2 regions of the Methylophaga sp. UBA2012 genome follow, and region 1 is predicted to be linked to the other one. Evidence: riboswitches for the same ligand, from Rfam matches in the RefSeq annotation. Region 1 holds a riboswitch; the other holds the start of a gene.
What was found. A riboswitch is a leader RNA that binds a small molecule or an ion and turns the genes downstream of it on or off. The one in region 1 is predicted to bind cobalamin.
Positions count from the first base shown of each region.

Region 2: it holds a riboswitch for cobalamin, as region 1 does, so the genes downstream of both, B2248_RS13020 (cobaltochelatase subunit CobN) here and B2248_RS14460 (TonB-dependent receptor domain-containing protein) in region 1, are expected to answer to the same signal.

Region 1 is NZ_DDCG01000020.1:18,629-35,096, reverse strand. It holds gene clpS (ATP-dependent Clp protease adapter ClpS) at 1-169, shown strand, start outside; gene clpA (ATP-dependent Clp protease ATP-binding subunit ClpA) at 207-2,471, shown strand; gene cobO (cob(I)yrinic acid a,c-diamide adenosyltransferase) at 2,816-3,424, opposite strand; gene B2248_RS14505 (adenosylcobinamide-GDP ribazoletransferase) at 3,434-4,156, opposite strand; gene cobT (nicotinate-nucleotide--dimethylbenzimidazole phosphoribosyltransferase) at 4,156-5,217, opposite strand; gene cobU (bifunctional adenosylcobinamide kinase/adenosylcobinamide-phosphate guanylyltransferase) at 5,201-5,728, opposite strand; gene B2248_RS14490 (cobyric acid synthase) at 5,725-7,191, opposite strand; gene cobD (threonine-phosphate decarboxylase CobD) at 7,181-8,176, opposite strand; gene cbiB (adenosylcobinamide-phosphate synthase CbiB) at 8,169-9,077, opposite strand; gene bluB (5,6-dimethylbenzimidazole synthase) at 9,074-9,736, opposite strand; gene B2248_RS14470 (cobyrinate a,c-diamide synthase) at 9,733-11,022, opposite strand; gene B2248_RS14465 (hypothetical protein) at 11,028-11,609, opposite strand; cobalamin riboswitch at 11,665-11,858, opposite strand; cobalamin riboswitch at 11,959-12,151, shown strand; gene B2248_RS14460 (TonB-dependent receptor domain-containing protein) at 12,213-14,039, shown strand; gene B2248_RS14455 (O-succinylhomoserine sulfhydrylase) at 14,169-15,359, shown strand; gene B2248_RS14450 (vWA domain-containing protein) at 15,469-16,468, shown strand, end outside.
Region 2 is NZ_DDCG01000018.1:66,351-82,818, forward strand. It holds gene B2248_RS12990 (GGDEF domain-containing protein) at 1-1,793, opposite strand, end outside; gene B2248_RS12995 (OprO/OprP family phosphate-selective porin) at 1,883-3,268, opposite strand; gene B2248_RS13000 (FxsA family protein) at 3,487-3,960, shown strand; gene groES (co-chaperone GroES) at 4,076-4,366, shown strand; gene groL (chaperonin GroEL) at 4,413-6,050, shown strand; gene mscL (large conductance mechanosensitive channel protein MscL) at 6,110-6,565, opposite strand; cobalamin riboswitch at 6,748-6,937, shown strand; gene B2248_RS13020 (cobaltochelatase subunit CobN) at 7,067-11,386, shown strand; gene B2248_RS13025 (MotA/TolQ/ExbB proton channel family protein) at 11,390-11,836, shown strand; gene B2248_RS13030 (DUF2149 domain-containing protein) at 11,829-12,143, shown strand; gene B2248_RS13035 (lysozyme inhibitor LprI family protein) at 12,146-12,568, opposite strand; gene B2248_RS13040 (PA2778 family cysteine peptidase) at 12,579-13,595, opposite strand; gene B2248_RS13045 (PA2779 family protein) at 13,579-13,977, opposite strand; gene glnE (bifunctional [glutamate--ammonia ligase]-adenylyl-L-tyrosine phosphorylase/[glutamate--ammonia-ligase] adenylyltransferase) at 14,179-16,468, shown strand, end outside.

The sequences.
Region 1 (16,468 bases):
TGGCATGGGGCGTGAGCGTGCTACACGCACCATGCTTCAAGTGCATACCGAAGGTAGTGCCTTGTGTGGTATTTTTACCTATGAGATAGCTGAAGCGAAAGTCGAACAGGTCAACAGCTATTCTCAAAGCCACGGTCATCCATTGCAGTGTACGATGGAAGAGGAATGACCTAGTTCGATATCCAACCAATAAGGTGGAACGTAACATGTTAAGTAAAGAGCTCGAACAAACCCTCAGCCAAGCATTTAATTATGCTCGCCAACGTGCTCATGAGTTTCTTACCGTTGAGCATCTCTTATTAGCGCTGCTGGAAAATGGTCAGGCACTGGCCGTATTGAAGGCGTGCGAAGTAGATATCACTGTTTTACGACAGGAACTAAGCGATTTTCTGGCTGATAATCTACCGACACTCGCTGAGGATAGTGAGCGCGAAACTCAACCAACGCTGGCATTCCAACGTATTCTACAGCGCGCTGTGATGCATGTTCAGTCATCAGGTGGTTCTGAGGTGACTGGGGCAAACGTTCTGGTGTCGATCTTTTCTGAACAACAATCTCAAGCCGTTTACTTATTGCAAAAGCAGGATGTCACACGTTTGGATGTCGTCAATGCGATTAGTCATGGCGATGTTGAGGATAATGCTGCTACATCAGAATCAGAAGCTAAAGTAGAAAGCGAAGATGTTTCTGATGAGGATAAAAGTCCTCTGACATTGTATGCCGAAAATCTGAATGCAGCCGCCATCAAAGGTAAAATCGATCCGCTTGTTGGTCGTGCCCATGAATTAGAACGTACGCTACAAATCCTGTGTCGTCGTCGTAAAAATAATCCTTTATTTGTCGGTGAAGCAGGGGTCGGTAAAACAGCTCTGGCTGAAGGTTTGGCAAGACGCATTGTTCATGGTGACGTGCCTGAAGTGTTAGCAGAAACCACCATTTATTCTTTAGATATGGGCGCACTGGTTGCCGGTACAAAATACCGGGGTGATTTTGAAAAACGTCTGAAAGCCTTATTACGTGAATTGAAAAAGCAGCCACACGCGATTTTGTTTATCGATGAAATCCATACCATGATTGGTGCAGGTAGTGCAGGTAATAGCACGATGGATGCGGCTAACTTATTAAAACCGTTATTAGCCAGTGGTGAACTGAAGTGTATTGGTTCAACTACCTATCAGGAATACCGGGGTATTTTTGAGCATGATCGCGCTTTAGCACGTAGGTTCCAGAAGATTGATCTGCCAGAACCTAGTGTGGCTGAAACCATTGAAATTTTGAAAGGCCTTAAACCTGGTCTGGAAGAGCACCACAATGTGCGTTACTCCAATGCGGCGATTGAACAGGCTGCTGAGTTGGCGCATCGTCATATTAATGATCGCTTCCTGCCAGACAAGGCGATTGATGTGTTAGACGAAGTCGGTGCCGCTCAGCGTATTGCACCGAAGTCTAAACGTAAAAAACTGATCGGTGTGAATGATGTGCAGGCTATCGTGGCGAAAATTGCACGTATTCCTGCGAAAACGGTGTCCAATGCTGACAAGGATAATCTGCGTAAACTGGAAGATAATCTTAAACGCGTTATCTTCGGACAGGATGAAGCGATTTCGGCTTTGGGTTCTGCGATTAAAATGGCGCGTTCAGGCTTGGGCCATCCAGAAAAACCGACAGGTGCCTTCTTGTTTGCAGGTCCTACCGGTGTAGGTAAAACCGAAGTCACACGTCAGTTAGCTCACAATCTGGGTGTTGATCTGATTCGTTTTGATATGTCGGAATATATGGAAAGCCATACCGTATCAAGACTCATTGGCGCACCTCCTGGTTATGTTGGTTTTGATCAAGGCGGTCTGTTAACGGATGCCATCATCAAACAACCTCACGCAGTGCTGTTGTTAGATGAAATTGAGAAAGCGCATCCTGATGTGTTTAATCTGTTACTACAAGTGATGGATCATGGCACATTGACGGATAACAACGGACGTAAAGCGGACTTCCGTCATGTCGTGTTAGTGATGACAAGCAACGCCGGTGCTGCTGAGATGAGTAAACCATCCATTGGTTTCACCAAGCAGGACAATTTAACCTCTGACGGTAATGAAGCCCTGAAACGTACCTTCACGCCAGAGTTCCGTAACCGTCTTGATGGCATTATTCAATTTAAACCTCTGGATAAGGATGCCATCCTTCGGGTAGCGGATAAAGCGGTATTAGAGCTTGAAATGTTACTTGAAGATAAAAACGTCACTATCGAAGTCAATGATGCGGCTCGCCAATGGCTGGCTGAACATGGTTATGATGTGCAAATGGGCGCTCGTCCTATGGCGAGACTGGTTCAGGAGAAAATCAAACGACCACTGGCTGATGAGCTGTTATTTGGTAAATTGAGTCAGGGTGGTGGACATGTTCGTGTCACGCTAAAAGATGAGGATATTCATCTGGAAATGGACAGTGCAGCGGAAGCGGTTAAATCCTGATTTATCAGTTTCAAAAAGTGAAATAAAAAAAGCCCGGTAGTGAACACTACCGGGCTTTTTGTTTTGTGCTGGTCATTACTCTATGTCAACACTTTTCTACAGAGTTATACACTTGTCTTTTTTCTGTAAAGCTTTTATTAAAAAGTTCCCGTAAGCGACTGATTTTTAATGACAGCATTATAACTTATTGATTTTTAATAATAAAATTATATGGTTATTTTTTAACCATTTTGAGAAGAGCCTTTGTATGAGAGGCACTTAGCGACTAACTCCAAACTTAATCACAGAGTTATCCACAGAAAATGTGAGTAACTTTACAGTTTTATGACAGGGTAAAAATGCGCCTATAATTCGATGCCTTTCTGTGCTTTTATACCGGCACGAAATGCATGTTTAACATCCTCAATACGGCTAACGGTATCTGCTGCCTCTATCACGCTGTCAGGGGCTCCTCGACCGGTGATAATGACATGTTGCATCTCTGGTCTTTGTGCGATGTCATTTAATACTGTTTCGGCATTGAGATATTTCATTTTCAATACGATATTCAACTCATCTAATAAAACGACATCAATTTCTGGATCGTTAAGCATGGCTTTGCAGATTTCCCAGCCTTTTTCTGCGGAAGCAATATCTTGTTCAAGGTTTTGTGTTTCCCAGGTAAAACCATCACCAACCACATGATAAGAAACTTCTTCGGGAAAGCGACGGAAAAATGATTCTTCGCCTGTACTAAAAGCGCCTTTAATAAACTGAACCACACCGACTTTCATGTCATGCCCCAAGGCTCTGGCCACCATCCCAAATCCAGAAGAACTCTTGCCTTTGCCATTACCCGTAATGACTAATAATAAACCTTTGTCTTTTTCTGCTTTTTGAATTTTCTCATCGACCACGCTTTTATGGCGTTGCATACGTTTTTTATGACGTTCACTTTTTTCAGTATCAGACATTGGATTTTCCTAAAACAAAATTAAAAACAATAAAAAGCTGATTTCCAGCAATTCGACCATCGCCCCGGCTGTATCACCGGTAAAGCCATCAAGCCGATGCTCCATCGTGTAGCGAAGTAATAAGAATACGATCAACCCAAGTAACAGCGGTGTGAAACCCAGGCAGAATAATGCGATGACGATGGTGATAAGCAGCATCCATTTCACTTGCTTGACTGGTAGGTACTGTTTTAATACAGCACCAATGCCGTTGGGTCTGACATAGTTAGTCGTCAGAAATAATAATGGCATCGCCGTTCTGGCCAGGATGATGCTCCAGATTAAGGCGGAGGTTTCGCCAGATGAGATAACGATTTCTAGTAAGGCCAGTTTGATTAATAAGCTTAACGCTAATACAACGACCGCAATGGGGCCCGCTGCCGGGTCTTTCATAATCTCCAGCGTACGTTGTTTATTGCCGATACCGCCTAGCCAGGCATCAGCCGAATCAGCAAGACCATCAATATGTAAGCCACCCGTTAATAATACCCAGGCTGTCAGTAATAAAGCAGCACTGAGCAAACTATAGGAAACAGGGAGGACGGATACGAGTCCTGATAAAATTAAGCCGATAATCAAGCCAATAACAGGATAAAAAACTAAGGAACGTCCAAGCTGTTGATCACTTGCACTGGCATAGCTGACCGGAATAATGGTGAGAAATTGAAGGGCTATTTGGAACGATAACCACATTACGTGTCTCCTTTACTGATATTGGCTTGTTCGAATGTGGCCATACCATTGTGTAACAGACAGGCTTGGCGAAGAATGGGAACAGCCACCGCTGCACCACTGCCTTCTCCCAGACGCATATCCAGCTGAAGTAATGGTTTCGCGTCTAAAGCGTTTAAAACCACTTTATGACCGGGCTCAGCACTTTGATGGCTATAAATAAACCAGTCTTTGCATCCTGGCTGCATTCTCTCAGCCGTTAATGCCGCCACCGTACTGATAAAGCCATCTATCAGCACTGGAATACCTTGTTTGGCACAGGTCAGATAAGCACCTACCATGGCAGCGATTTCAAAGCCACCCAATAGCGTAAGTGTCGACAGCGGATCATCATTCAGTTCTGATTGGTGTAATTCAAGTGCACGTTGAATAACCGTGACTTTATGTTGAATACCTTGTTGATCCAGTCCTGTGCCAGGACCTACCACATCGATAGGGTCGCATTTCAGCAGAGCTGAGGCTAAAGCACTGGCGGTAGAGGTATTACCAATCCCCATTTCACCAGCAATATAGAGTTGGGTGTTGTCAATATCACTTAAGACATTATCACGACCAACTAATATCGCCTGTTGGCATTGTTGCTCTGTCATCGCTGGACCCTGACAGAAATTCGCCGTGCCAGCGTCGATACGTTTATCGAATACGCCTGGAATGTCTTCCAATCTGTCTACTGTACCAACGTTGATTACATCGAGTTTTGCCGTTAACTCCTGTGCTAAAACACTGATAGCAGCACCGCCATTGGCAAAGTTTCTGATCATGGCTGCAGTAACGGATTGAGGGAAGGCTGAAACACCTTCAGCCATGATGCCATGGTCTGCGGCATAAACAGTGATATGAACATGCGTCAGGTCCGGAATTTCACTGGCTTGTAAACTAGCCATTTTGACTGCTAAGTTTTCCATCTGTCCGAGAGAGCCGGGTGGTTTAGTCAACTGCTGCTGACGCGCCAGCGCTTTTTGTTCATGCGTCTTATCTACCGCTTTAACTGGTTGTTTGAGCCATTCAGCGAAGCTGTTCATGCAGTTGTCCTTTTAATATATGAGGTAAACCTGCCACGGTTAAGATGACGTTATCGCTCATTTTGGCGATACGCTGATGTAAGACACCAGCCTCATCGCAATAACGACGCGTTAAGTCTCCCAAAGGCATCACGCCCATATTGGTTTCATTACTGACCATAATGATGTGTTTATCAGTGGTTTGCAGCGTATCTAACAACGTTGATATCTGTTCTGTCAGCAGATCGCCTTCAGCTAATAAGAGATTGGTCAGCCACAGGGTTAAACAATCTACCAGTACAACATCCGTTGTTGCTTGGTTTATTGCATCCCCTAGATAAAGCGGCTGTTCAATGGTTGGCCAGTTGTCTGGTCGTTGTTGCTGATGCTGTTTAATCCGTTGTGCCATTTCATCATCATGCGCTTGTGCCGTGGCGATATAACTGACGGATTGGCTGGTGGCGTTTGCCCACTGCTCAGCTAAGTGACTTTTACCTGATTTTGTGCCACCCAGAATTAATGTCTTGGTCATCGTCGGTCCTCAAGAATCTGCATCAACTTTTCTGTGTTCACATGTGTTGCAATCATCTCTGCCAGTTTATTGATGTCATTTTCACGAAGCTGCCAGTAATCGACAGATTGAACATCATCAAGACCTGCCCAAGTCAGTATGGCTTGAGCAGCTTCGTCATGTTCAAATAAACCATGTAGATACGTACCGATAATCTGTCGGTCATCACTGATAGCACCATCCGGACCATGTGATAGTGTCATCAGGGGCGATGCCAGCGCTTTTCCTGTGCTGATACCTGCATGTATTTCATAACCGGATATAGTGACGGCTGAACTATTGATAAGTAATTGTCCTTGATTTTGTCGTAATGTTTTATCGCCGGCTAGCGTTGTTTCCATATCCAGCAAGCCGAGACCATCACTGCTACCAGGCTGACTTTCAATGCCATCAGGATCATGAATCAGTCTGCCAAGCATTTGAAAACCACCACAGATACCCAACACTTTGCCACCATAACGACAGTGTTTAGCTATGGCTTCAGGCCAGCCTTGTTTAATCAGCCACTCTAAATCAGCCCTAACGTGTTTACTGCCAGGCAAAATAATTAGATCTGCCGCCGGGATGGTGTCATCAGGGCCGATAAACTGTAAATTGACTTGAGGATGCAATCTTAATGGGTCGAAATCAGTATGGTTACTGATGCGGGGTAATACCGGCACGATAATATTGAGTTGTTTATCCGATCCCGTTATTTGTTGGGTATTCACCGCATCTTCAGCTTCTAAATGCAAACCATGCAGATAGGGCAAAACACCTAACACCGGTTTACCGGTTTTTTGTTCCAGCCAGTCCAGACCTGCTTGCAATAAACTCATATCTCCGCGAAAGCGATTAATAATAAAGCCTTTAATCCGCGCTTGTTCTGACTCAGATAAACACGACAGCGTGCCGACCAGATGAGCAAACACTCCACCGCGATCAATATCAGCAATCAAAATAACCGGACAATCTACAGCTTCTGCAAAGCCCATATTGGCGATGTCACGATCGCGTAAATTGATTTCTGCTGGTGAGCCCGCACCTTCTACGACAACAAGGTCATAATTCGATTCCAGCCGGTGGTGGGATTCCAGAACCGCCTGCATCGCCGTAGGTTTATAGTCGTGGTAAAAGCGCGCTTCCATATTGGCAACCGCTTTGCCATGAATAATGACCTGAGCACCAGAGTCACTATTAGGCTTGAGTAGCACAGGGTTCATATCAATATGAGGTGCCAGATGACAGGCTTGTGCTTGTACCGCCTGAGCGCGACCGATTTCACCACCTTCTGCGGTCACTGCACTATTGAGTGCCATATTTTGTGGTTTGAACGGCGCAACTTGATAACCTTGTTGTTTAAACCAACGACATAAGGCGGTGACAACGGTACTTTTTCCCGCATCAGATGTGGTGCCCTGAACCATTAATGTTTTATGTTTCATGATCAACTCGTAGCGATTGCAGGGCTTTTTCTAACTGCTGCCATTGCTGTTCATTGGCGGGTAAACCAAAACGCAAACTGGCAGGGGATTCAAATAAGCGGGTCAGAATGGCATTTTTTGCCAGTTTCTTATGTATGTCTTTGGCGGCTGAAAGTTTGACCCACTGAAATAAGTCTGTGCCAGCGGTAGGACTGAGACCATAACGAGTCAGTAATTCCGCCAGACGTGCTGATTGAAACTGAAGTTGCTGGCGGCAGTGTTGTTGCCAGTCGGTATCTTTAAAAGCCTGTATGGTGATATAGCGCGAGGCTGTTGCAATGGGCCACGGGCCCAGGTGTTCTTTCATCTGATCGAGAACGGATTGTTCGGCGATTAAAAAACCAACACGACAACCTGCCAAACCAAAGAATTTACCTACCGATCTCAGGATAAGGAGTCCAGGCATGGCAGGCAGACGACAAAGACTCTTGTCAGGTGATGTATCGATAAAGGCTTCATCTACCACTAGCCAGCCATTATGTTGTTGTAATTGTTGATGCCAGCTTAAAAGTTGTTGTTTTTTGTATTGCCTGCCACTTGGGTTAGTCGGGTTGATGATGATTAGCACATCCGTTTCGGCAAGCAATGAATCAATCTCGTCGTGATGGATGGCCTCAACATCATGACCTGCTTTTTGCCAACTATAAGCATGTTCGGCATAGCAGGGGTGTATGACCTTCACTCTGCAAGGCTCGCGTAATTGCGGTAAAAACTGAATGGCAGCCTGGCTTCCGGGCAGGGCAATTAAACTTTCATTGCCATAATAGTTTGCTGCTGCAGTGAGTAAATCATCATCCTGTTCCGGTAAGCGTTCCCAAACATATTCTGGCAGGGGGGGAACAGGCCAGCCATTGGGATTGATACCGGTAGATAAATCCAACCAATACTCGCTGGCTATGCCGTACTTTTTGATGTAATGGTTGAGTTTGCCACCATGCTCAAGCATAGGAAATCCCTGTGATCACAGTAATGACGGTCAGCCAAAGCAAAAGACTATCTGTCACCAGATGTAAGGCGCGGGGAATATCACTCTCGCTCGCTTCATGGTTGAGGCCAAGCTTAGGACGATCATGCCAGACGCCGTGATAGCGAGCTAAACCGCCCAGCTCAATATTTAATGCGCCTGCACCAGCCGCCATAACTGGACCGGCATTAGGGCTGTCCCATTGTTTAGCCTGTTGTTTCCAGCACTGTAAACCTGACCGGACATTACCCACCAGAGAATAGCTGAGTGCTGTTAAGCGGGCTGGAATAAAGTTCAGCACATCATCAATACGCGCAGCAAAACGGCCAAACAATAAATAGCGCTCTGTTTTATAGCCCCACATGGCATCCAGAGTATTACTGAGACGATAGATAACGACGCCAGGTAATCCTGCCACGATAAACCAAAAGATGGCTGAAAAAATGGCATCGGCGCCATTTTCTAATACAGATTCGATACTGGCTTTAGGAATATGCAGAGTTTCCCTGTCACGGCTGACAATATAGCTGGTATAAGTTTTTGCCCGTTCAATATCACCTTGTTTCAATGCTTCGATGATCGGGGTGACATGGTCATACAAACTCCGATGGCCAATACAAAGGTAAAGTACCAGCACACTAAATAGGGCATTGAGCACGGTAATTTGACTAATAAAATAGGCAATCAAGGCAAAAGGTAAGACGAGTATCATCCAACCGACTAAGCCATTGATAAACTGTTTTTTTTGATTGTGTTCTGATGAATATAATCTGGTTTCAACGAGCTTGGTCAGTCGCCCAAAACCAACCAGCGGATGGCGACGTGTTGGTTCGCCAAGCAACCAGTCAAGCAATACGGCAAGCACGATAAACAGTAAGGTCATAGCTTGGCAGGTTCATCCCATTGGTTTTCATATAAAACCGCCTCCAGCTCAATACCTTGTCGCCAGTTTTCCATTTGTAACATCGGCTCTGGATAAAACTCATTAACATGACCCAGGCAGAGAATAGCGACGGGTGAGGCACCCGAGGGGAGTTTCAGTAATTGTGCCAGTGCCTCAGGTTCAAAAATAGAAACCCAGCCCATGCCCAAACCTTCCACTCTCGCTGCGAGCCACATATTTTGGATGGCACAAGATACCGAGGCCAAATCCATATTCGGCATGGTTCGTCTGCCAAAAATATGTTGTTCACGTTTATCACATAAAGCGACAACCAGGATTTCAGCACAATTATCCATACCCTCGACTTTTAAACGCATAAACTCATCTTCGCGTTCATTCATGGCTTTGGCTGTTTCAATACGTTCCTTTTCCACCAGTGCTTTTATTTTTTCGCGAATAATGGAATCAGTAATTCGAATTATTCGCCAGGGTTGCATCAGGCCGACACTGGGGGCTTGATGAGCCGCGATCAGTAAACGTTTTAATTGTTCTGGATCAACAGGAGCTGGTCGAAAGTGACGCATATCCCGACGTTCTGCTATGGCGCGATAAACGGCTTCTCGTTCTGCTTGTGAAAACTGATGAGGTGAATCACTCATGGCATCAACCACGCTGCAATAAGGTGAGGGTTTGAGTAAAAATAAAAGTGAATATAGCTGGCGGTTAAACGCTGTTGTTGATAGACCACTTCACTGACCGATTTACCATTAGGACACTGTCCGCTTATCTCCGAAACCAGTTCTGTACTGAGTAAAGAATGATGATAGGTGTGGCCTCTGATGGCTGCACCATTGATAGTGACTTCCTGTAATCCGAGAGCCGTCAGTCTCGCCTGAAGTGTGGCTTTGACAGGCAAAATGCCACATAGACTAGCAGTGTTATCCGCTTTATCCGTCAGGGATTCACATAGGTATAACATGCCGCCACACTCAGCGATGATCGGTTTATTGGCATGGTAATGCTGGTGAATAGCTTGAATCATATTGGTGTTTTGACTCAATGTCTCCAGATGTAACTCGGGATATCCACCAGGCAGATACAGGCTATCGATGTCTGGTAATTGTTTGTCTGTTAGTGGCGAGAAAAATATAAGCTCAGCACCTAATGCAGAAAGACAATCCAGATTCGCTTGATAAAGAAAAGAGAAAGCGGCATCCCTGGCAACCCCAATCTTTACACCTTCGAGTAAGAGAGGCAGTGGCTCAACATCAATAAACGGAAAATCAATATCAGGTAATGAAACCGTATTATCAAAGTCAAAAGCGTCCAGAGTATGGCTCAGGCGTTGCTCTAAATCAGTGACTTCATTGGCTTGCTGTAAACCCAAATAACGACTGGGCAGGGCATGTTCAGTTTGTCTGAACAAAGTAGCGAGACAAGGAAGAGTGTTAGGTAAGGCTTTTTTGAGCATATCGGCATGACGTTCACTGCCGACTTTATTAGCAATAACGGCAGCGACACGCGTATCTTTTCGATATTGATCCAAACCGACAGCGATGGCTGCAAAGGTTTGTGCCATGGCACTGGCATCGATCACGGCAAGGATAGGGATACCAAAAGCAGCAGCCAGATCAGCTGTGGAAGGTTCACCATCAAACAAGCCCATCACACCTTCAATCAAAATAATATCGGCTTGTTGCGCCGCTTCTGCTAAAAGTTGCTGACTGTGTTGTTTGCCGACCATCCACAGGTCAAGCTGATAAACAGGGTGACCTGATGCGTATTCTAAAACCATAGGGTCCAGAAAATCTGGACCCACTTTGAATACGCGCACCTTTTTGTTTTGCTGCCGGTAATGTCTTGCTAATACAGCGGTGACCGTGGTTTTACCTTGGCCAGATGCCGGTGCAGCAATGACAACAGCAGCGCATGACTGCGACTGCATCTCTATTAATGCTGTTGATCTGCTCGTTGTGTCGTTGCTGTGAAATGCAGAGACACATGGCAAATCATTGCAACTACCAGATAGAAACTCATTACAGCCAGATTTTTTGGGAAGTACTGAATAAAACGCTGTGTGTATTCAGTGAATGTTGGATCAGGATAACGGCCAGAGAAGAAGTAGAACCCGCCACCACTAAATAATGTGGCTGCAGTGGCTGCTACCAATATACTTCCAACAAGCGGCAATAAGGTGGCTGCATTAAATTGATATTTTGATGCATACCAGCGTCCAGCCATCCATAAGCTGCCATAAGCAGGAATCAGAAAACCGTAAGCAGGAGACATGCAGAAACTAGTGCTTAATTGACCACCGCCCAACAACACACTGGCGATATCGAGACCAGCAGCCATTACTAGAAATACAGGAAACCAGGCAGCTGAACTCAGGTAAAGACCGGCTAGGAAAAAGATAGCCCATGATGCACTCGGTAACGCGTCGACAGAAGCAAAATGATGACCTCGGGTCATGAACATTAAAAGTGCTAAAAGACCAGCAATAATGAGTTGCTGAGAACGAGATAAGGTCATGATGTGATTCTCCAGTGTGCCCACCCGCACACAATAGGTTTTGAATTTGCCAGTTGGCACGTTTTATTTTCAGGCCGGTCTCCGGACTTGTGAGTTTTGCCTGATAAACACCTTCCCATACAGCGCTGTACAGTGGCATAACGTTTATCTCATCTCACTTACCGTTGCGGGGGCAGTGTCGGCATTATCTAGTGATGCACCGACTTCCCGTTTACTTGCGTTAGCAACACCTAAAACACGCGATAGAATAAGGATTAATGCCACATATTGTCAATTTGCCGTATAGGAATGAGGCGTCATTGTCGCTATAGTTGACATAGTCAGTTTGACGGATGGATGCGCAGCCATTACTATGCGCGGCTCTTCAGGTGCTCTGTTTATGCAGAGTTAAACGGGAAGTTGGTGACAAATCCAACACTGCCCCCGCAACGGTAAACGTTGAAAAGCACATCATTAAGCCACTGCGAATGTCGTGGGAAGGCGATGTGTCAGGCGATAGCCACAACGTAAGTCCGGAGACCGGCCTGAGGTTTCGTAACAACACAATGTGTTGTGACCCTATTAACCCTGGATCGCGGGTGAGCGTATCCTCAGGAGACAATTATGACCTTGTTTTCAAAGGCGTTGCCTTTGCGTGCGTGCACGCGTCTTTCAGCATTTACGCTGATTTCTTCTTTACTTTCTTTACCTGTTATAGCCAGTGATGAACTAGATTCCATCACCGTTACTGCAAACCGTATGCCTACGGAAAATGCGTTGGCGCCGACTACGGTGATCACAGAAGCTGATATTGAAAAACTTCAGATTCAAGATTTGGCTACACTTCTGTCACGTTTTCCGGGTATTGACATGACTCAGAATGGTGGTTTGGGTAAGACAAGTGGTATTTCAATCCGCGGAACAAACTCTGATCACGTGCTTGTTTTAGTTGATGGCGTTAAATGGTATTCAGCCACATCTGGTTCGTCAGCATTACAAGATTTCCCTGTTAGCCAAATTGAACGTATTGAAATTGTCCGCGGGCCTCGAGCTGGGCTTTATGGCTCTGAAGCCATAGGTGGTGTGATCCAAATCTTCACTAAAAGCGGTTCAATTAGTAAACCTACGCCAAATTTTACGGTGTCTGCTGGTACCAAAAACACTCTCAGAAGCCAAGCTGGCGTAAGTGGTGGAAACGAAACGACCAAATATAATCTTAGCTATAGCTACGATACAACCAATGGCATCAACGCTAGAGAAGATCGTAACCCTGATCATGACGGTTACCGTAATCAAAGTGTATCGTTAAAAGTCAATCAACAGTGGATAGAAAACTGGTCAACGGATGTTAATCTGCTTCGTTCAAATGCACGTAATCACTATGATGGATCTAGTGTAAATAAAAATTACGTCACCGATACCGTTCAACAAATTCTTGGGCTTAATAACAATATCTCAGTAAACGATACATGGTCTATGAGTTTTGGCCTTTCTGAGTCGCGTGATCGTTCTCAAAATTATGTCGATGATGAGATAACCACAAATTACAATACACGTCATCGTTATGCCGGCTGGATAAATCATCTTAGATTAAATGCTCAGCATCGAGTCAATATTGGCTTCGAGTATGAGAATGACAAGATTGATAGTTCTGATACTTATGTCTCTGATTCTCGTGACAATAAAGCTGTTTTTGCTAGCTGGGATGCTGAGCTTGATAAAAACAGCTGGCTTCTGAGTGCTCGTCATGACGATAATGAATCATTCGGCCATGAAACAACAGGAACAGCTGATTATGGTTACCAGTTGAGTGATGAGTTAAAGTTGACCGCTAATGCCGGAACTGGCTTCAAGACCCCGACATTTAACGATCTCTACTATCCATTAGATAGTTTTGGGTTTCAAGGCAATCCTGATCTGAAACCAGAAAAATCGACCTCGTATGGTATTGGGTTGGAAGGCACACCAAGCTGGGGAAGATGGGCCATCAATACCTACAAAAACAAGATCAGAAACCTGATAGTTTGGGATACATCGCCATCTAATGTCGACGTGGCTAAGATCAAAGGTGTTGAGTTTGAAGTCACAACAAGCCTTGCAGATTGGCAAGTGTCAGCGGATGCTTCATTTTTGCAACCAGAGGATGACAAAACAGGGAATGTTTTGCCCAGAAGAGCAAAACGTTTAGCCAATATGCATCTGGATCGTAATTGGGGGGACTGGTCCACCGGCGCGAGCTGGAAGTTGAGAGGGCATAGCTATGATAAAGCGGATAATAAAAAGCGTCTTGGCGGTTATGGGCTCCTGGATTTACGTGTTGCCTATAAAGTGGATCCAGACTGGACAGTCAGGTTAACAGGCCAAAATATGTTAAATAAAGACTATCGAACCGTTGATGAATATTACAGCTTGGGTCGTACTGTAATGTTGTCACTGAGTTACCAACCTTAAAAGTCTATAGGTTGAATAAAAATACCCGAACATGTTTCGGGTATTTTTTTGCCTGAAACATCAGGATTCATCTGGTCAGTAGCCCGCTAAAAATATAGAATTGTCACATCTTTTTTATGTTGAACTCCCATGACAGATAAATATGACAATAAAGGCTTTGCGACAAAAGCCGTCCGCGTTGGCCACAAAAGAACGGCCGAATCTGAACAATCTGAACCTATATTCCCAACGTCCAGCTTTGTCTTCGAAAGTGCAGAGCAAGCTGCAGCACGATTTGGTGGTGATGAGCCGGGTAATATCTATTCTCGTTTTACTAATCCCACCGTTCGGACATTTGAACAGCGTCTAGCCGCCCTTGAAGGTGGTGAGTCCTGTGTTGCTACATCATCTGGCATGTCAGCTATTCTGTCGACGATGATGGCCTTATTATCAGCCGGTGACCATATCGTGTCGTCGATGAGTATTTTTGGCACTACACGTGTTTTGTTTGATAAATATTTATCCAAGTTTGGTGTCAGCACCAGCTACGTGAAATTGATTGATTTGGATGACTGGAAAGCCGCCATTACGCCAGAAACAAAAATGCTGTTTTTGGAAACGCCTTCCAACCCCATGAATGAAATTGCAGACTTAGAAGCACTCTCTGAGCTGGCTAAAGCCAATGACTGTTTATTGATTGTCGATAACTGTTTCTGCACACCGGCATTACAACGACCGTTGGAGTTTGGCGCTGATATCGTGGTGCATTCAGCCACTAAATACATTGATGGCCAGGGCCGTTGTATTGGTGGTGCGGTGGTTGGCGATGCTAAACGTGTTGGTGAAGAGGTATATGGTTTCTTGCGTACAGCAGGGCCGACGATGAGTCCATTTAATGCGTGGACATTCCTGAAAGGTCTGGAAACGCTGGATTTGAGAATGAAAGCGCATTCTGCATCAGCACTTGAGGTGGCAAGCTGGCTGGAGTCGCAACCTTTAGTGAGCCATGTGTTTTATTCAGGTTTGCCCTCACATCCACAGCATACGCTGGCTAAGAAACAACAGTCAGCATTTGGTGGCATTATTGCCTTTGAAATCAAAGGTGGTAAGAAGGATGCGTGGACATTAATCAATTCACTGGAATGGCTTTCCATCACAGCGAATTTAGGTGATAGCAAAACCACCATCACTCATCCTGCAACCACAACGCACGGGCGCTTGTCTGAAGAAGCCCGTGCTGCGGCCGGTATTACCGATGGTATGTTACGCATCTCTGTCGGCCTCGAAAGTGTGGATGATATTAAAGCGGATTTAGCCCGCGGATTTGCCGGGATTAAATAACGGCACAAAACCTGCATAGCCCTGCCTACATTGGTGTGGCTGTCAAAAAAATGTCTTTAAAAAGCCTAAAGACAGAGGCCTGACAGCATAATGAACAAGGTAGATTGCTATGTTAGATTTATTAAAGATCGCATTGCCATTAGTGTTGCTGGCAACCATGCCAGCACGTCAATCACAAGCGGCTGAAACCCCCAGTAGTGATGTTCGTGTTGTGATAGACGTTTCAGGCAGCATGAAAAAGAATGATCCTAAAAACCTCCGTGCGCCCGCGCTGAGAATGCTGGTGGGATTAATGCCAGACGATGCTAATGCAGGGGTTTGGACGTTTGCCAAAATGGTCAACATGCTGGTGCCCTGGCAAAAAGTAGATGATGACTGGCGGCAGAAAGCCATAGAGAAATCATCCAAAATACATTCTCTTGGCTTGTACACCAATATTGAATTAGCACTACAGAAAGCTACCAAAACCGGAATACAAAATAATCCCAAACAACGTCAAAGCTTAATTTTATTATCGGATGGTTTTGTAGACTTACAACCCGGCCAAAAAGCCAGTGAAGCATCCCGCCAACGGATTCTGAATGATATTGTGCCGAAGTTAAAAGCGGCGAATCTGGCCGTTCATACTATTGCCTTGTCAGATAATGCCGATCATGAATTATTAAAAGCTATCTCGATGGAAACCGATGGTTGGTACCAACAAGCTAATACGGCAGATGATTTACAACGTATTTTCTTACATATGTTTGAGAAAGCCACACAGCCTGATACCGTTCCACTCGCGGATAATCAATTCAAAATTGATAGTAGTGTCAATGAAATGACAGTGCTAGCGTTTCGTAAACCAGGCTCCGCGGAGACGCAACTGAAATCACCCGACGGTAAAACGCTCACCGAACTGGACCAATCAGAGAAAATACGTTGGTTACACGAAGATAGCTTTGATTTGATTACCATCGAAAATCCTGTTACGGGAGAGTGGCGCATTGATGCCCAACTCGATCCTGATAATCGGGTGATGGTAGTAACAGATATGAAACTGCAAACCAGTGATTTACCCAATAATGTGCTTAAGGGCGAAAAATTCGACTTTCATGCCACCCTGACTG
Region 2 (16,468 bases), on a different contig from region 1:
ATTTTCGGTTTCTGATTAATTATATTTTTTTCTGTCGCTTCTAGCTGATAGAGGCTGTTTCCAGCTATTCGTTTAGCCATTGATTTTGCCTTACTGGCGTATTCGGTCAGATCAATCTCTGCCTGGATATTCGGAAAGTCTAAAATGCGCACAGCACCTATCGACAAGCTAAGCAGTGAATAAAAGGTTTCATTGCCATGGCGATCAACCGCATTGATGCCTGCTTGTTGCAGATGACGCAAATTGTATAGCTGTGGGTAAAGTGCCTCAAATGCTTCCAGAATCTTTTGGCAACGGTGTCGCCAGTCTTTACTTTCAAACAAGATGATAAAATCATCGCCACCCACATGCCCGACAAAGTCGATCTCCTGGTCGACATGTTCAGTTAACGTTTTAGCTGTGAGGCTAATCACTTTATCGCCTTTACCGTAACCATAAATGTCGTTGTAGGGTTTGAAGTTATCCAAGTCAAAATAGCAGACAGTGACATCCCTATTTTGCTCGATAATCTCACGGGTATGCTCACTTAATGGCACATTTCCTGGCAGACCACTTAGTGGGTTAGCATGGCGTGCCATGGTGATTTGCATATCAGTAATCTGACGTAGCAAGTCCATCAAACTACCTACACCGCGATAGCGGCCTTGCTCCGTTATGACGAAGGCACTGTGCTGGTGATGTGCTTCCTGGCTGGTGATTTGATAACTGAGTTTTTTCAATGGCAGCTCAGTTTCAACCACGATAGGATTTTTATCCATAAAGTCTTTTATGGGTTTTCTTCCGTACAGTTCACGACCAAAACGGCTGGCGTAAAGTGTCATAAAATCATCGCGCCACATGATACCCACGACACGATTATTATCATCAACAACCGGCAACGCATTCAGTTTTAACGCTTTCTGAAAACGATCAGAAATGTGCTCAATGGTATCGTTATGTCTGACCGGATCTAAATCTGTCAGCAAGCTGCTAACAAGGGTATTCGCTCTTGGACGACCTGTTCGTTGTATCGTTGTTTCTTTGCGTTGGGCAAACAGACTGTTATCGAGTTCTTTTTGTGGATTGCGATTAGGACGGCCAAAGTAATAGCCTTGTACAAAGCGCATATCCAGACTTTGTGCGGTGATATATTCCTGACGAACTTCAATGCCTTCACCAATCACCTGGCAGCCGATACTTTGAGCAATATCAATCATGGACTGCACAAATTGGCGCTTTTGCCGATCTTCATGAATATTCTGCATAAAGTGGCGGTCCAGTTTGACAAAATCAGGCTTGAGTTCAGACCAGGTGCGTAAGCCAGAATAGCCCGCACCCAAATCATCAATCGCAATCGAAAAACCCATATCGCGATAATGTTCGGTGGCTGTTCGCATTAATTCATAGTCATCAATCGGATACTGTTCAGTGAGCTCAATGATGACTTGTTCTGCTGATAACCCGGCCATTTCAACATATTGTAAAGTCAATCCATGTGGATAATTGTTATCCAGAAGGGCGACAGGCGTGGTGTTGATAAAGAGTTTTTCTTTCAGGCCGAGTTGACCATAGCGTTTGATGGCCGTTTCTCGGCAAAGTAAATCCAGTTCAGCCAGACAATCATGTTTAAGGGCTGTATCAAACAAGGTTAGAGGTGAATGCAATGGGCCATCCGAAGGGCCCCTGATAAGTGCCTCATAACCAAAAATCTGTTGGTTGTGTAGAGATATAATGGGTTGAAACAGAGCTGTCAGACGTCCATGACTGAGAATTTCCTGTAATGAGTGATAGTGGTGTAATTCTTCTTGTGTCATCGTCTTATCTTCTCTTGCTAATATCTCCTAATCAGAAAAAAGCCCCACCCTGGGGTGAGGCTTTTATCAGTGCTTTCCAGTGTTAAGACCTACCAGAATGCTTGCGCACGGAATTTAAGTGCAGATGGTTCTGCATCTGAACTTGCGCCATCGACAGTCAGATCGGTAACTTTGTCGTAGTTCAGCATTAAACGAATATTTTTACGTGGAATGTAGTTCACACCCAATGTAAATTTATCTGCTTCGTCTTCAGTTTGTACACTTCCGCCGACTAAACCTTCGGTTTCAATGTTTTCAAAGCGAGCAACTAACTGCCACGCACCATATGGAGATTTAGGTGAAACGCCAGAGTTATAACCTTTTTTCCACTTGTAAGATTCACCCGTCAGGAAGTAACCAGCTTCAACTGAATAGCCAGTGAATTCTTGATCTGAGTTTGAGTTACTTTCAGCTGTGTAGTCTACGTATTCAGCTAAAGCGTGGAATGGACCGTAGATACCTAAAACATCAGCTGTGAATGCTTTTGAGCCATCATAATCTGCTACAGAAGTGTCAATTGGACGCTCTGAAGTAATGTGGCTAACAGCACGTTGACGGTAGCGGAATGAACCATCACCGTTACCACGGTTCAAATAACCCAAACCAACTTGTAACATGTGTTTGCTGTCTTGCATAAATGGTACGAATGAACCGCGAACTGCCCATGTATCTGCATCATCTACATCAGTTTCACCACCGTCGATTTCACCGCTTGTTAAAGATGATGCTAATAACCAACGATAATCTTTGTCATTCAACTGGAATGCAACACCACTCTCACGAGCAGGTGATAAAGCTGAATCAGCATAGAATGGGCGATCAATAAAGCTCATGTATTTAGAGCTAGCTTTAGTGTTATAACCAAAAGCTATGTGAGATTGACCAAGTTTTACACCCCATTTGGTGCTGTCGTTTAGTTTGTTGCCGTAACCAACATAAGCATCTTTAATTGATGCATCACCGCCAGCAAAGTCAGCTTCAAATTTGTAGCTCCAGTCATAAATCGAACCTTGGAAACCCAAACGTGCACGACGTAATTCAGTTCCTCGACCTTCGTTATCACCTACACCTGCAGTACCATCGTATAAACCATCATTGTCTACAGAGATGGCATCCCACATCACACGACCGATAGGTTGGAATTCCCAGTTACCTTCTCTGTCTGCAACAACTAACTTGCCATCAGTGGTAATTTTTGGCATATCTGCAGTTGCTTCAGCGACTTGTTTTTTCACTTCAGCTTGAGCAGCTTCAGTTTTTTCTTGATCAGCTGCTGCAGCGTTTTTCAGCATGTTGTAGTCTTCTGCACTGATGGTGCCTTTGTCACGAAGGACTTTTAACAGGTCAGCCATCGCTTCGTTGTTTGCCTGAGCAGGCAACATTGCTGCACCAAACAAGGTACCGGCAATTAATAAAGATGTTGTTTTCAATTTCAAGGGACTATCCTCTAGGTTGGTTTATCAATTCGGTAAGAGCCGAAGTCCCGCACACCTTAGGCTTGTTATGTTTCAGCATGATGAAGAAAACGTTACAGTTTTGTGACATTGATACAAAAGCTGACTTTTGTTGTATTTAAGCGACAATGGCGATCAGGCCTTGAAATAAGGAAAACCGCACCAATATCCATCTATATGACTATGCCTTTGGACGTCCTATGTTTCGAATTTTATTACTGATTTTTTTAATTATCCCCATCGTTGAAATCTATGTGTTGATACAAGTTGGCGATGTGATTGGTGCATTACCGACTATATTTATGGTGGTGGCCACCGCTGTTCTAGGTGCGTTTTTACTTCGTTTACAAGGTTTTCAAACATTACAACGAGCACAAAGCTCCATGGCCAGCGGCCAAATTCCTGCCACAGAGATGTTGGAAGGGGTGTGTTTGGTTATCGCTGGGGCGATGTTATTAACACCCGGATTTGTCACCGATACCTTTGGTTTTTTGCTACTAGTGCCAGCCGTCAGGCAGAGTGTGATTAAACAATTAGCCAAGAATAGTCGTATTTTTTACACACAAAAGCGTGGTGATGCTTTTTCACAACAACGCTATCGATCAGATTATCGTGAAGGTGATGTGATTGATGGGGAAGTGGTCGATGACGATGATAAACATCATCTTCGATAAAAATTTTTAAATTTTTTTGCTTAGCCCCCTTGAAAGCGGGTTTTGTAACCCCATTCTATGAGTTCCCTACAATTTAAGTTAGTCATTAATAGACATTTTTTCGGAGGAAATACAGATGAATCTTCGTCCCCTTCATGATCGTGTGATTGTTCGTCGCATGGAAGAAGAAACAATGAGCGCTGGCGGTATCGTTATCCCTGATAACGCCGCAGAAAAACCATCTCGTGGTGAAATTCTCGCTGCTGGTGATGGCAAGGTTACAGATTCAGGCGAAGTTCGCCCTTTGGCGGTAAAAGTGGGTGACAAAGTACTGTTTGGCAAATATGCCGGTACTGAAGTTAAGGTTGACGGTGAAGAACTGTTAGTCATGCGTGAAGATGACATCGTTGCTGTTATCGAAGGCTAATCCCTGGATTCATTTGCTTTAATAAAGAATAAGAGGAATAACTACAATGGCTGCTAAAGAAGTCAAATTTGGTGCAGACGCACGTCAGTTAATGGTTAAAGGTGTAAACACTCTGGCCAACGCGGTTAAAGTGACACTAGGACCAAAAGGTCGCAACGTTGTTTTAGATAAAAGCTTCGGCGCACCAACCGTCACGAAAGACGGTGTTTCAGTGGCGAAAGAAATCGAACTGGAAAACAAATACGAGAACATGGGTGCACAAATGGTAAAAGAAGTGGCTTCGCACACTTCTGATGCTGCAGGTGACGGTACAACTACAGCGACTGTGTTGGCACAAGCGATTCTGCGTGAAGGTATGAAAGCCGTTACTGCAGGTATGAATCCAATGGATCTGAAACGTGGTATCGACAAAGCGGTTCAAGCGGCAGTTGAGCAATTACGCACTATGTCATCTCCTTGTGATGATGATAAAGCCATTGCTCAAGTAGGTACTATCTCAGCAAACTCTGACGCATCAGTCGGTAAAATCATTGCTGAAGCCATGCAAAAAGTTGGTAAAGAAGGCGTTATCACTGTTGAAGATGGTAGCGGCTTTGAAAACGAATTAGATGTCGTTGAAGGTATGCAGTTTGACCGTGGTTACCAGTCTCCATACTTTGTTAACGACCAACAAACTATGACAGCAGAACTGGAAGATCCGTATGTGCTGTTATTCGACAAAAAAATCTCAAACATCCGTGACTTACTGCCAGCTCTGGAGCAAGTGGCTAAATCAAGCCGTCCATTGCTGATCGTCTCTGAAGACGTGGAAGGTGAAGCACTAGCAACACTGGTTGTGAACAATATGCGCGGTATCGTGAAAGTCTGTGCGGTTAAAGCCCCTGGCTTTGGTGACCGTCGTAAAGCGATGTTAGAAGATATTGCTGTTCTGACTGGTGGTACTGTGATTTCTGAAGAAGTCGGTCTGAGCCTGGAAAAAGTGACTTTAGATCACTTAGGTCAAGCGAAGAAAATCACTGTCAGCAAAGAAAACACAACTATCGTTGATGGTGCTGGCCGTGCAGATGAAATCCAAGCACGTGTTGAACAAATTCGTACACAAATCGCTGAATCTTCTTCTGACTACGACAAAGAAAAACTGCAAGAACGTGTGGCTAAATTAGCTGGCGGTGTTGCGGTTATCCGTGTCGGTGCGGCTACCGAAATGGAAATGAAAGAGAAAAAAGCACGCGTTGAAGATGCGTTGCATGCAACTCGCGCCGCAGTTGAAGAAGGCGTTGTTGCAGGTGGTGGTGTTGCTCTGGTTCGTGCAGAAGGTTCTCTGGGTGAACTGCGTGGTGACAACCATGATCAAGACATGGGTATCAAAATTGCACGTCGTGCAATGGAAGAACCTTTACGTCAAATCGCTACAAATGCGGGTGCTGAAGCCTCTGTTATCCTGAACGAAGTCGCTGCAGGCAAAGGTAACTTCGGTTACAACGCGGCTACAGGCGAATACGGCGATATGATCGATATGGGTATTCTTGACCCAACCAAAGTGACTCGTACTGCACTGCAAAATGCAGGTTCTGTTGCTGGTCTGATGCTGACAACAGAAGCGATGATTGCTGAACTGCCGAAAGATGATGCACCTTCAATGCCTGATATGGGCGGAATGGGTGGCATGGGCGGCATGATGTAATCATCCCTCAGCCTTTAAAGCTAAAAAAAGCCCCGGCCAGTTGGTCGGGGCTTTTTTGTTTAGGCAATTTCAGATGTGCAATGTGGGCAACGGGTTGCTTTGATTAGAATGGTTGAAAAACATTTCGGACATTCTTTATTGGTGGCTTCTTTAGGGGCTGGTTCCGCTTCTTTTTCACGTTGTAGTTTATTGACTGAGCGGATTAATAAGAACACAGCAAAAGCCACGATCAGAAAGCTAATCACCGCATTAATAAAGACACCATAACTGATCACCACGGCGCCGGCTTCTTGAGCATTAGCGAGGGTGGCATATGGTCCCGCTACAGTCCCTTCTTTCAAGGTAACGAATAAGTCTGAAAAGTCGACACCTCCGAGTAACAGGCCGATAGGTGGCATGATAACGTCAGCAACCAGACTTTTGACAATCGTGCCAAACGCACCACCGATAATAATACCCACAGCCATATCTAGCACATTGCCACGCATTGCAAATTCTTTGAATTCTTTCAACATCCTTTTATTCCTCTTGTTATTTTTTCGCTGAAAATTAGGGAGTAGAGCCACTCGATTAAACATGGCGTCTCTGTGCGATATTAGCCATCGCTATTTTGACTGTCTAGCTTTAGTTGGCGCATGAATATTGTGTGCGATTTTGTCTGCGTCACCAAACCGTGGTTGTTATTAAGCGATGTACGTATAATTCAGGTCTTTATGGTCTCTTACCAGAGTTAAAAGGGAATTCTTAACCGAAGCTGTCCCCGCAACTGTATACGTGAAGTTTCCGACAACGATGATGTAAAACCACTGAAATTAGTCGATTTCGGGAAGGTGAGTCGGAAACGTTGAAGCGTGAGCCAGGATATCTGCCATAAAAACGTTGTTATCCGATGGCCGGGGTGTGCAGTTGGAGCGGGAAACCGTTTAATGGCGAATCATCTTTGAGTTGTTAAGCGGTGTGTGGTTTTCCGGCATGGTTTGATAGCTCAGTGTTTTTATATATTGATGGAAAGCGCTTTGTATAACCGAATTGTTCTCTGTTTAGTCCTGTTTCTTTTCTCTGCATCAGCATTCGCTGAGCAACTCTTACTGATTGTGACGCCAAGGAATGTACCGGAAGTGGTATCAGGTGCACATGAATTTTTAAAAGACACATCGCAACAGCCCGTCTCTGTACAAATACGTACAACAGAGCAGTGGCAAGATTTATCCACACAAAAGCAATCACAGTTATTGCAGCAGTCAGATTTAGTGTTTGCTGGCGGTGTGTTTGGCGAAACCGCCAATCAACTGGTGGAATATAGCAAAAAAGGTTTGTTAAATAATCTTATTGCTTTGCATAGTGATCAACGTCTGGTGATGGCCTCAAGTCTTGATGGCAAAGCATTATTAGCCGGGCCACCTGATAAGTTGATGCAACATCCTGATCCCACCATATCAACAGAGCAATGGATGGCATCACTACTAGAACAACATCCTGAACAGCAAGCCTGGCTGATCACGCGATTCTTCTGGCTAGGAAAAAACAGTGAAAATATGCAGGGTTTAATCCATCATCTGCATCATATCGTTCGACATGAAGATACGATTCAGCGTCCGCAATTAGCTGCACAGCTCAGACTTTATCATCAAGGTAAAATCACCTTACCAGAGCAGTTTGAGTTTTCAGCAAAATCTTCGTGGGTAGTATTGCTCGATTATGAAACGGGGGAACGACCCGGAGAAAAGGCTTTGCTGGATGCGGTTTGCGAAAACGTAGCTGATGAAAAGACCGGGTGTGTGTCAGTGCTTACTGCCTGGGGGGATGCCAGTTTATCTGCGATTAAGCTACTGACACAACATAAATCACAGATCAGCTCGATAGTATCATTACAAGACTTTGTAATAGGTGGCTCTGAACATCGGCAAGCGGTCACCGATGAGTTAAAAGAACTGGATGTGCCAGTTATCAAAGCGATGCGTTTAAGTGACAGCACCCGTGCCGAGTGGGAACTGTCTGAAGCCGGGATTAGCTGGGATTCGGTGCATTACCGGGTCGCTATGCCTGAGTTGCAGGGGCTTTCTCAACCGATGGTCGTCGCGACGATGACACCTGCTGAGGTCGATAAGCTCACCGGTGCCAGACTCGCTTTTTCTGAGCCAGTTGCTTCACAAGTGAGCTTATTGTCACAGCGTCTAAAGCGCTGGCAACAGTTGCAGAATAAAGCGAATCAGGATAAAAAAGTCGCCATCATTTATTACAACCATCCGCCGGGGCGTCACAATATCGGGGCGGATAATTTAAATGTGGTGGAGTCTTTATTCGATATTTTGCATTCACTCAACAATAGTGGCTACAACACGGGTGAACTGCCAAAAACATCAGCGGAGTTATTAGACTTATTACAGCAGCGTGGTGTGAACCTGCCAGAAGATCATGAAGCACTGGCCGCCATGTCATCCGTCGTAAATACTGTTGATAGCCAAACTTATCTGTCCTGGTTTCATACCTTACCGGAGTCATTACAGCAGGAAATGGTCAATGGACCGCTGGGTTTATTGCACGCCAATTTAAAACAAGCGAAAGCGTTAAAAGATCCCAGTATTGCAAAACACTTATTAGCCAGAGTGATGGAAGATATCCGCCATGTGGTGGATGGGGCAGATCATGCTGGTCGGGATCGTGTTTTGCAATTACTCACTCAGCTCCAGATCCTTTATCAGCAACGTTCAGACGAGATGGATTGGCAGCAGGCTGAGCAATTAATTACGGCGATTAGTCAGCAGTGGATTGAAGGTGTACGAGGCTGGGGAGAAGCACCGGGTAATGTAATGGTGTTTGATCATAAAATCCTGATTCCCGGTATTCAATTTGGCAATATTTTTGTTGGTCCTCAACCGCCCAGAGGCTGGGAGCTGAATGAAGAGTTATTACATGCGAACTTATCATTTCCACCGCCACATCAGTATATGGCCTTTTATCAATGGATTAGAAATGAGTTTCATGCCGATGCTTTAGTGCATTTAGGCCGACATTCCACTTATGAGTTTCTACCGCGACATCGTGTGGGCATGGCGGAAAATGATTATCCTCAAGCGATTCTGGCTGATTTACCCAGTATTTATCCGTACATTGTGGACGGGGTTGGCGAGGGTATTCAGGCGAAGCGCCGTGGTTTGGCGGTGATGATCGATCACCTTACCCCACCACTGGCGAGTACGGAGTTGTACGACCAATTATTAGAACTACGTCAGGTAGTAGAAAGTTATGAGTCGGCGCCGGTGAATGCCGGTGCAATGCGTGACCGAGCGATTGATGAAATGAAACGGTTAGTTGCTGAGTTGAATTTAGAAGATGAGCTGACAGCCAATATGTCCGCTGAGCTGGGGGTACGTGGTTTAAGTTCGTTCGAACAGGTGGATGATGATTTACTGGTGCATGAAATCGGCCATTACCTGACCACACTGCAAGAAGATTTTATGCCGTTAGGTTTGCATGTGTTTGGTCGTGATTGGTCTGAAAAAGCCATTCAAACCATGCTGACGTCGATGAATAATGGCAAACAAACCACGGAAAACTGGGAACCACTGTTACGGGAATCTCCGGCGGCAGAAATGTCGGCTTTACTGGCTGCGCTGGACGGCCATTTTGTCGAGCCCGGTAAAGGCAATGATCCGATTCGCACACCATCGGCTTTACCTACGGGGCGTAATTTCTATGCCCTGGATGATAGTTTGATTCCATCTCGGTTAGGCTACAAAGTGGGCATTGCTTTAGCTGAAAAAGCCCGTGCTGAGTCGCCAGCGAATGCTAAACAGGACAGTGATGCTTTAGTGTTATGGGCCTCGGATGTGGTGCGTGATGAAGGCGCGATGATCGCCTTTGCCTACGATATGTTAGGTGTAAAACCGACCTGGAATAGCCGTGGGATTTTTAGCGGATTGGAGCGTTTAGATCTGAGCTCTACAGACTCTACTTCAAACCCGCCGCGTATTCGTCGGGATATGTTACTGACCACATCGGGTTTATTTCGTGATTTGTATGGTTCGCAGTTAGTGTGGTTGGAGCAGGCAGTCTTAATGGCTTTGGATGCCTCTTCGGGACTGATTCGCCGTGATTATCCTGCTTTAACATTATCTTTAGATGCTGCCCTGGAACGTTTGCAGGTAAAAGAAAAGCCGGGTTTCGAATCTTTGGAGCAGAATCAAGTAGCCGCTCGTTGGGTGGCAGATGCCAGTGCGGCATTACGAGCGGGGATATCTGAACAAGAAGCCGGGCTGACAGCGAGTTACCGTATTTTTGGCGCACCTCCCGGCGCGTATGGCGCGGGAGTGAATCGTTTGGTGGAGCGTTCAGGCGCTTGGGAAAATCGTGAACAAGTCGCGGAAACGTATATTCATCGCATGGGCCATGCTTATGGCGCAGAGCTGGACGGCCAGGCACAGCAGGCCCTGTTTCAACAGCGGTTAAAACATGTCGGCCAAACCTATTTGGGGCGAGGCAGTAATCTGTATGGCGTCATGGATAACAATGATGCCTTTGATTATCTGGGAGGACTGAGTTTAGCCATTGAAACCAGCCGTGGTCAGGCGCCGAATAATTATATTCTGGCACATAGTGATAGTAGTGATTTACGGGTCGATCCCTTACAAAGTGTGTTGTTGAGCGAATTACGAGGCCGCTACTTGAATCCTCAGTGGCTTAAACCTCTGATGAATGAAGGTTATGCTGGCGCGCGCACCATGGGCAGTGAGTTTTTAGAGTATCTATGGGGCTGGCAGGTGACCAATCCCGGTATTGTGAAAAGCTGGGTATGGGATGAAGTCAAACGTGTGTATGTCGATGATGGTCTGGATCTCGGCTTAGATGAGTTCCTTGAACAAGATCATAATGTGCATGTAAAAAGTAATATGCTCGCGATTATGCTGGTCGCGGCATATAAAGGTTTTTGGCAGGCAGATGAGTCGACCTTACACGATCTGGCACAGCAGTTTACCGATTTAGTTGCAGCAAATGGTCTGCCGGGAAGTGGTCATACTACGCCGTCACATCCGATGTATCTCTGGTTGAATGATTATTTAGACGCGGAGCACCAGCAGCAATTAGCTGAGGTGTTAAACGCCGCAAAAATGCCAGAAGCGGATTTGCCTAATGCGCCAAGCCATATTGCTGAGGTCACTGAGCAAACAGCGACTCAGGCTGAGCAACAGCAAACAAATTTATCTGAGGAACAACAGCAAGAACAAAACCAGCAACAACGTTTCTGGCTGTATTTGCTATTAGGTCTGGTGATGTTATTGGTACTGGTCGGTATCGCAAAAGGGGCGCGTGCACCTGTTTCAAAGGCTAAGGAGTAAGTTATGTTGAGTTCACAGTCGATAGGTGTGATGCATCACTTAGTGGGGTTTTTGCTGGAACCGGTCATTTGGGCGCTGATGTTGTTTGCTGCCTTAAGCGTTATAGATATTGGTATTGCACTGGCCGAGCGTTTTTCTGGTTTAAAAAAGTGGCAACAGTCTGGTCAAACTGACGCGTTTGAAACCTTAGCGTTTAAACGTATCGAACGTAGCGACTTTTTAGCGAGAATTGCTCCGATGCTGGGATTGATGGGAACGCTTATTCCTCTTGGCCCCGGCTTATCAGCCTTGGGTAATGGCGAATTAAGCATTTTAACCACGGCGATGAGTGTGGCATTTGATACTACGGTGTTGGGTTTGTTTGTCGGCATTATCGGTTTTGTTTTAGGGCGATTGAGACGCCGCTGGTATGATGAGGTGTTGACCTCAATGGAACAAGCTCATGGCTAGACGTTGGCGCAACAGTCGTTTTGATGGCAATGATGATGAGCCATTAGGCCCTATGGCCAATCTATTAGACTTAATGTTGGTGTTTGCCTGCGGTTTGATCGCGGCATTGATCTCAATGAGCAGTCAGTTACAAGACCATTTCCAGGCAGAGAAAAGTCAGGCAGATCATGCCTTGACGGAATTACAGTCGATGAAAGAGTTACCGCAGATGCCGGAGGGAATGCAGGGTGGGGCTGATGGATACGAGTCAGTTGGTCAAGTTTATCGCGATCCGAAAACCGGCAAGCTCATCATGATTGGGCAATGAGTTTACTCATACGTTAATTCTGGTTCAGGCATGATAGCTGGAGTACTGTCCATATAAGTGAGATAGCTCGACCAGATTTCATGTGTTCTTATCTCAGTCAGTTTTATCTGACAGCCAAGCGACATGGCAACACGAATAGTGCCGTCCATCCAAATGATGTAAATGCTGTCGCAATAAGCTTTTTTATAAGCCTCCCAGGCGGATTGCCCTGTTTCAATCGCTTCTATGACTTGAGTTTCATCGTGATAACGTTGTTTTGCCGCCGCCAGATAATGTTCCATGATGTCTTGTTTTTGCTGAATTTCTTCATTAAGACACGCATTAATTTCCAGTGTAGTAAAGGCTGATGCGCAGTCAGTTTCTGTATGAGAAAAAACAGGGAAACTAATGAATAAAGGTAGCAACACGAACAGACGACTTAACATGGTTGATCCTTTAAAACTCAGGGCACGTTGGAATTTCACACTGACCGCCAGGCACTGATCGCTGTCCGATAATTTCTTGCAGACTGTCTTTTAAATTGTCATCGTCAGGAGCTATTCTGGTGGCACAGACGATGGCGCGAGTCGCCGCAAAACGGCAATTATTTTTCATTAATGCATAGCTCAAATTATTCCATGCCTGAGCGTTTTCCGGGGCAACTCTTATCGCATTCTCAAAAGCTAATCCAGCTTCCTTGTAGTGTCCAGCTTTGAACTCGGCATTACCCAGAGCCATATGTGATAAGGTCTGATCTGGCCATTGCTGTGTGGCGGTTTTATGTGCCAATAAGGCATTCTTATCTTGCCCTACTTGCATTAAAGCATCAGCTGCACGGGTATAACTAAGAAGATTGGCGGTGACAGGGACTTCATTGGGTTTTACGAAAACATAGGCCCAGTAGCGGCCTCTTTGCCAGGTACGTTCGAAGGTTTGAAAACTTACCTGATGTCTTTTTTCGGTGCCTGAACGCAAGATAAGTAATTGATTGTCTAATTCATAACCAATAACGACGGCGTAATGCCATACGGGATACCAGTTTAGGCCCAGGTTTTGGAAAACCAATACAGGTCTGCCCGAATTAACTTCTTCAATGATGGCTTTGATATCAGGATTAAGTTTATATGGCATCAGCTGATAGCTACGTGCCGTTGCGATCATTTCTACCTGTAAACTGCCTTTTTTCTCAGGCAGATAGACTTTGGCTGTTAAATCCTGAGGAACTACATCAATACCTTCAGACGTTAATATAGTCGCCAGTGCTGCAGGTCCACATTGGTATTCTTCCTGAGGAAAAAAGGCTGTTTCTGTGAGTTCGTGTTGTAGCGGAATGTTAGCAGGTGGTGAGTTCAGTAAATCTTTGGTTTGTGGTGCACTGGCACAAGCAGATAAGAAAAGCAGAATAAAAAAAACGCCAGAAAGTCTGGCGTTTTTGAATTCACTAAAAAATGATTGTTTAGTGATTAATATCATGTACAAATCCAAATACGTCGGTTGCACCCAGCATATCAGTAATCACTAAAACGATAAATACAACGAGAATGGCTCCAATAATGCCACTACCTGCAGGCATCTCATCAAAGTTTTGTGCTAACTGTGCCAGCTCCTGATCACTCATTTGATTGATACGTGCTTTCGCATCATTCAGGTCAACGCCCATAGATAATAATTGTTGTTTGACTTCCTGGCGGTCAAGTTGCTGTAACACTTCTTGTTTTGTGATGTCACTTTGAGATTGAGTAATAAGTTGTTGGTTATCGATCATTGCTGCATGAACAGGTGCCATGTAGATACTCAAAAAAGCCATGATTGATAAAACCGGAATGACTTTGTTAAAACGTCTAAAAAAATCCATATGTCTTACTCCTCATTAATTTTATTGGTGTTGATGACTACCCCGAGGCAATCAATAACCCGATTCAAAATAACACAAATAAGATTGTGTGCAAGGCAATAAGCCTATTCAAGTGTCCATCCCCATTTTTTTCGAAGGACATTTGGCTTTACGTAACCATAGGTTAAAGTAATGCTTTTCTCATCGTTATCCGGAGTGTTTATGTCCTCAGCATTTGTTTTGCCAGAACCTTGGCAGCATGCCTTAAAGACTTACCCAGAGCTGCTCAATGAAGCACAAAAAGTGTTAGCGGCAAGTGATTATGTTAATCACTGGGGGCAGAGACAGGAAACGATGCTGATGCAGTTGCTTGAATCACAACAACTGCAAAAAAAGCTTTCTCAGGATGAGATTGCTCAGCAGTTGGCTTCCATGCTGCAAGGCGTCACAACTGAGGAGCAGTTACATCAGAAATTACGCTATTTCCGGCAATGGATGATGGTACGCATTATCTGGCGGGACCTGGCCGGTTTGGCTGATTTAGCCGAGACCATGGCAGATCTTTCGACGATGGCAGATGTCTGTATCCAACAGACATTGGACATCCTATATCAATGGCAAGTTGAGATTAATGGCGTGCCCCGAGGGTCAGATGGTCATGAACAACAGATGATTGTGCTAGGGATGGGTAAGCTGGGGGCGGGAGAGCTGAATCTGTCATCCGATATTGATCTTATCTTCACTTATCCAGAAGAAGGGGAAACCGAAGGGGGCAGAAAACCGCTGAGCAATAGTGAGTTTTTTGTTCGATTAGGACGGAAATTAATTCAGGCGCTGGATAACCAGACCGTCGATGGTTTTGTCTTTCGTGTGGATATGCGGCTACGCCCCTTTGGCGAAAGCGGTGCCTTGGTCTCGAGTTTTGACGCGATGGAAGAGTATTACCAGACTCAAGGACGAGAGTGGGAACGCTATGCCATGATTAAAGCTCGGGCTATCACCGGCAAAGAAGCCGATAAAAAAGCCCTTTCAGATATGTTGCGTCCCTTTGTTTATCGGCGTTATTTAGACTACGGCATGTTTGACTCATTACGTGAAATGAAGTCAATGATTGCTGGGCAAATGCATCACCGTGGCATGGACGACAATATCAAATTGGGCGCAGGTGGTATCCGTGAAGTTGAATTTATTGGCCAGGTTTTCCAGCTAATTTATGGCGGGCGTGATCGGCCCCTGCAACAACGACCTATTCTGACCATTCTCGATTTATTAGCGGATAGAAAATTATTGTCCACTTATGCGGTAAACCAGTTAAAACGTGCTTATGAATTTCTGCGCAGAACAGAGCATCGTATTCAGGCCTGGGCCGATCAACAAACCCATATTTTGCCCAGTGATGACGCATCAAGATACCGACTTGCACAAAGTATGGGCTTTGACGATTGGCGGAGTTTTTATTCAGTACTCAAAGACTATCGGCAACAGATACAAGAGCATTTTGACCAGTTGCTGACAGCGCCGCAAGCCGGAGATGATGGTGCTGGCATAAAGATTTCTTTGTTCAATGCTCAGCCTGAAGAAAAGTTATCGTTTATTGAACAATGTGGTTACGACGACCCTGCTGAAATATTGGCTGTTGTCGATAAATTGCTTGATCTGCATATCTGCCGAAATTTGAGTCAAACCGGCAGGCAACGGTTGGAAAAATTATTACCGCTGTTATTGCAAGCGACAGGCAATGTCGAGAATGCTGATGCGTGTTTGCCACGCTTAATGCCATTGATGGAATCTATTATGCGTCGTAGTGCCTATATGGCGCTATTAGTAGAAAACCCGATGGCATTATCGCAACTTGTCAAGCTCTGTGCTGCTAGTCCTCTAATCAGTACCCAGTTGGCAAAATACCCTGTGTTGCTGGATGAGTTGCTCGATCCTCGCTCACTTTATGAAGTCCCTGAAAAAGAAGAGCTAAAAATACAGTTACTGCAATTTTTATCATCCGTTGATGCTGATGATTTAGAGCAATTAATGAATCGTCTGCGTGAGTTTCGTCAGATTGCGACTTTACACGTGGCTGCAGCGGATGTGACAGGCGTGTTGCCTCTGATGGGGGTCGGTGATCAATTAACAGAACTTGCAGAACTTCTTCTGGAGCAAGTGTGGCGAATCGCTTGGGAACACTTGGTTGCCAAGCATGGTTATCCACCGGTTACCGATAATGATGATCCTCAGCAGTGCGGTTTTACCATTCTTGCCTATGGTAAGTTGGGGGGACTGGAGCTTGGGTATGGTTCCGATCTCGATCTCGTCTTTATTTTTGATGATGAGCAGGAAGGTATGACCGATGGTGAGCGGCCAGTTGATTTAATCGTGTTTTATACCCGACTCGCTCAACGCATGATTCACCTGTTAAATACGGTAACTCCTGGCGGCATTCTTTATGAAGTGGATATGCGCTTGCGGCCGAGCGGTGCCTCTGGCTTATTAGTCAGCCCATTATCAGGGTTTACAG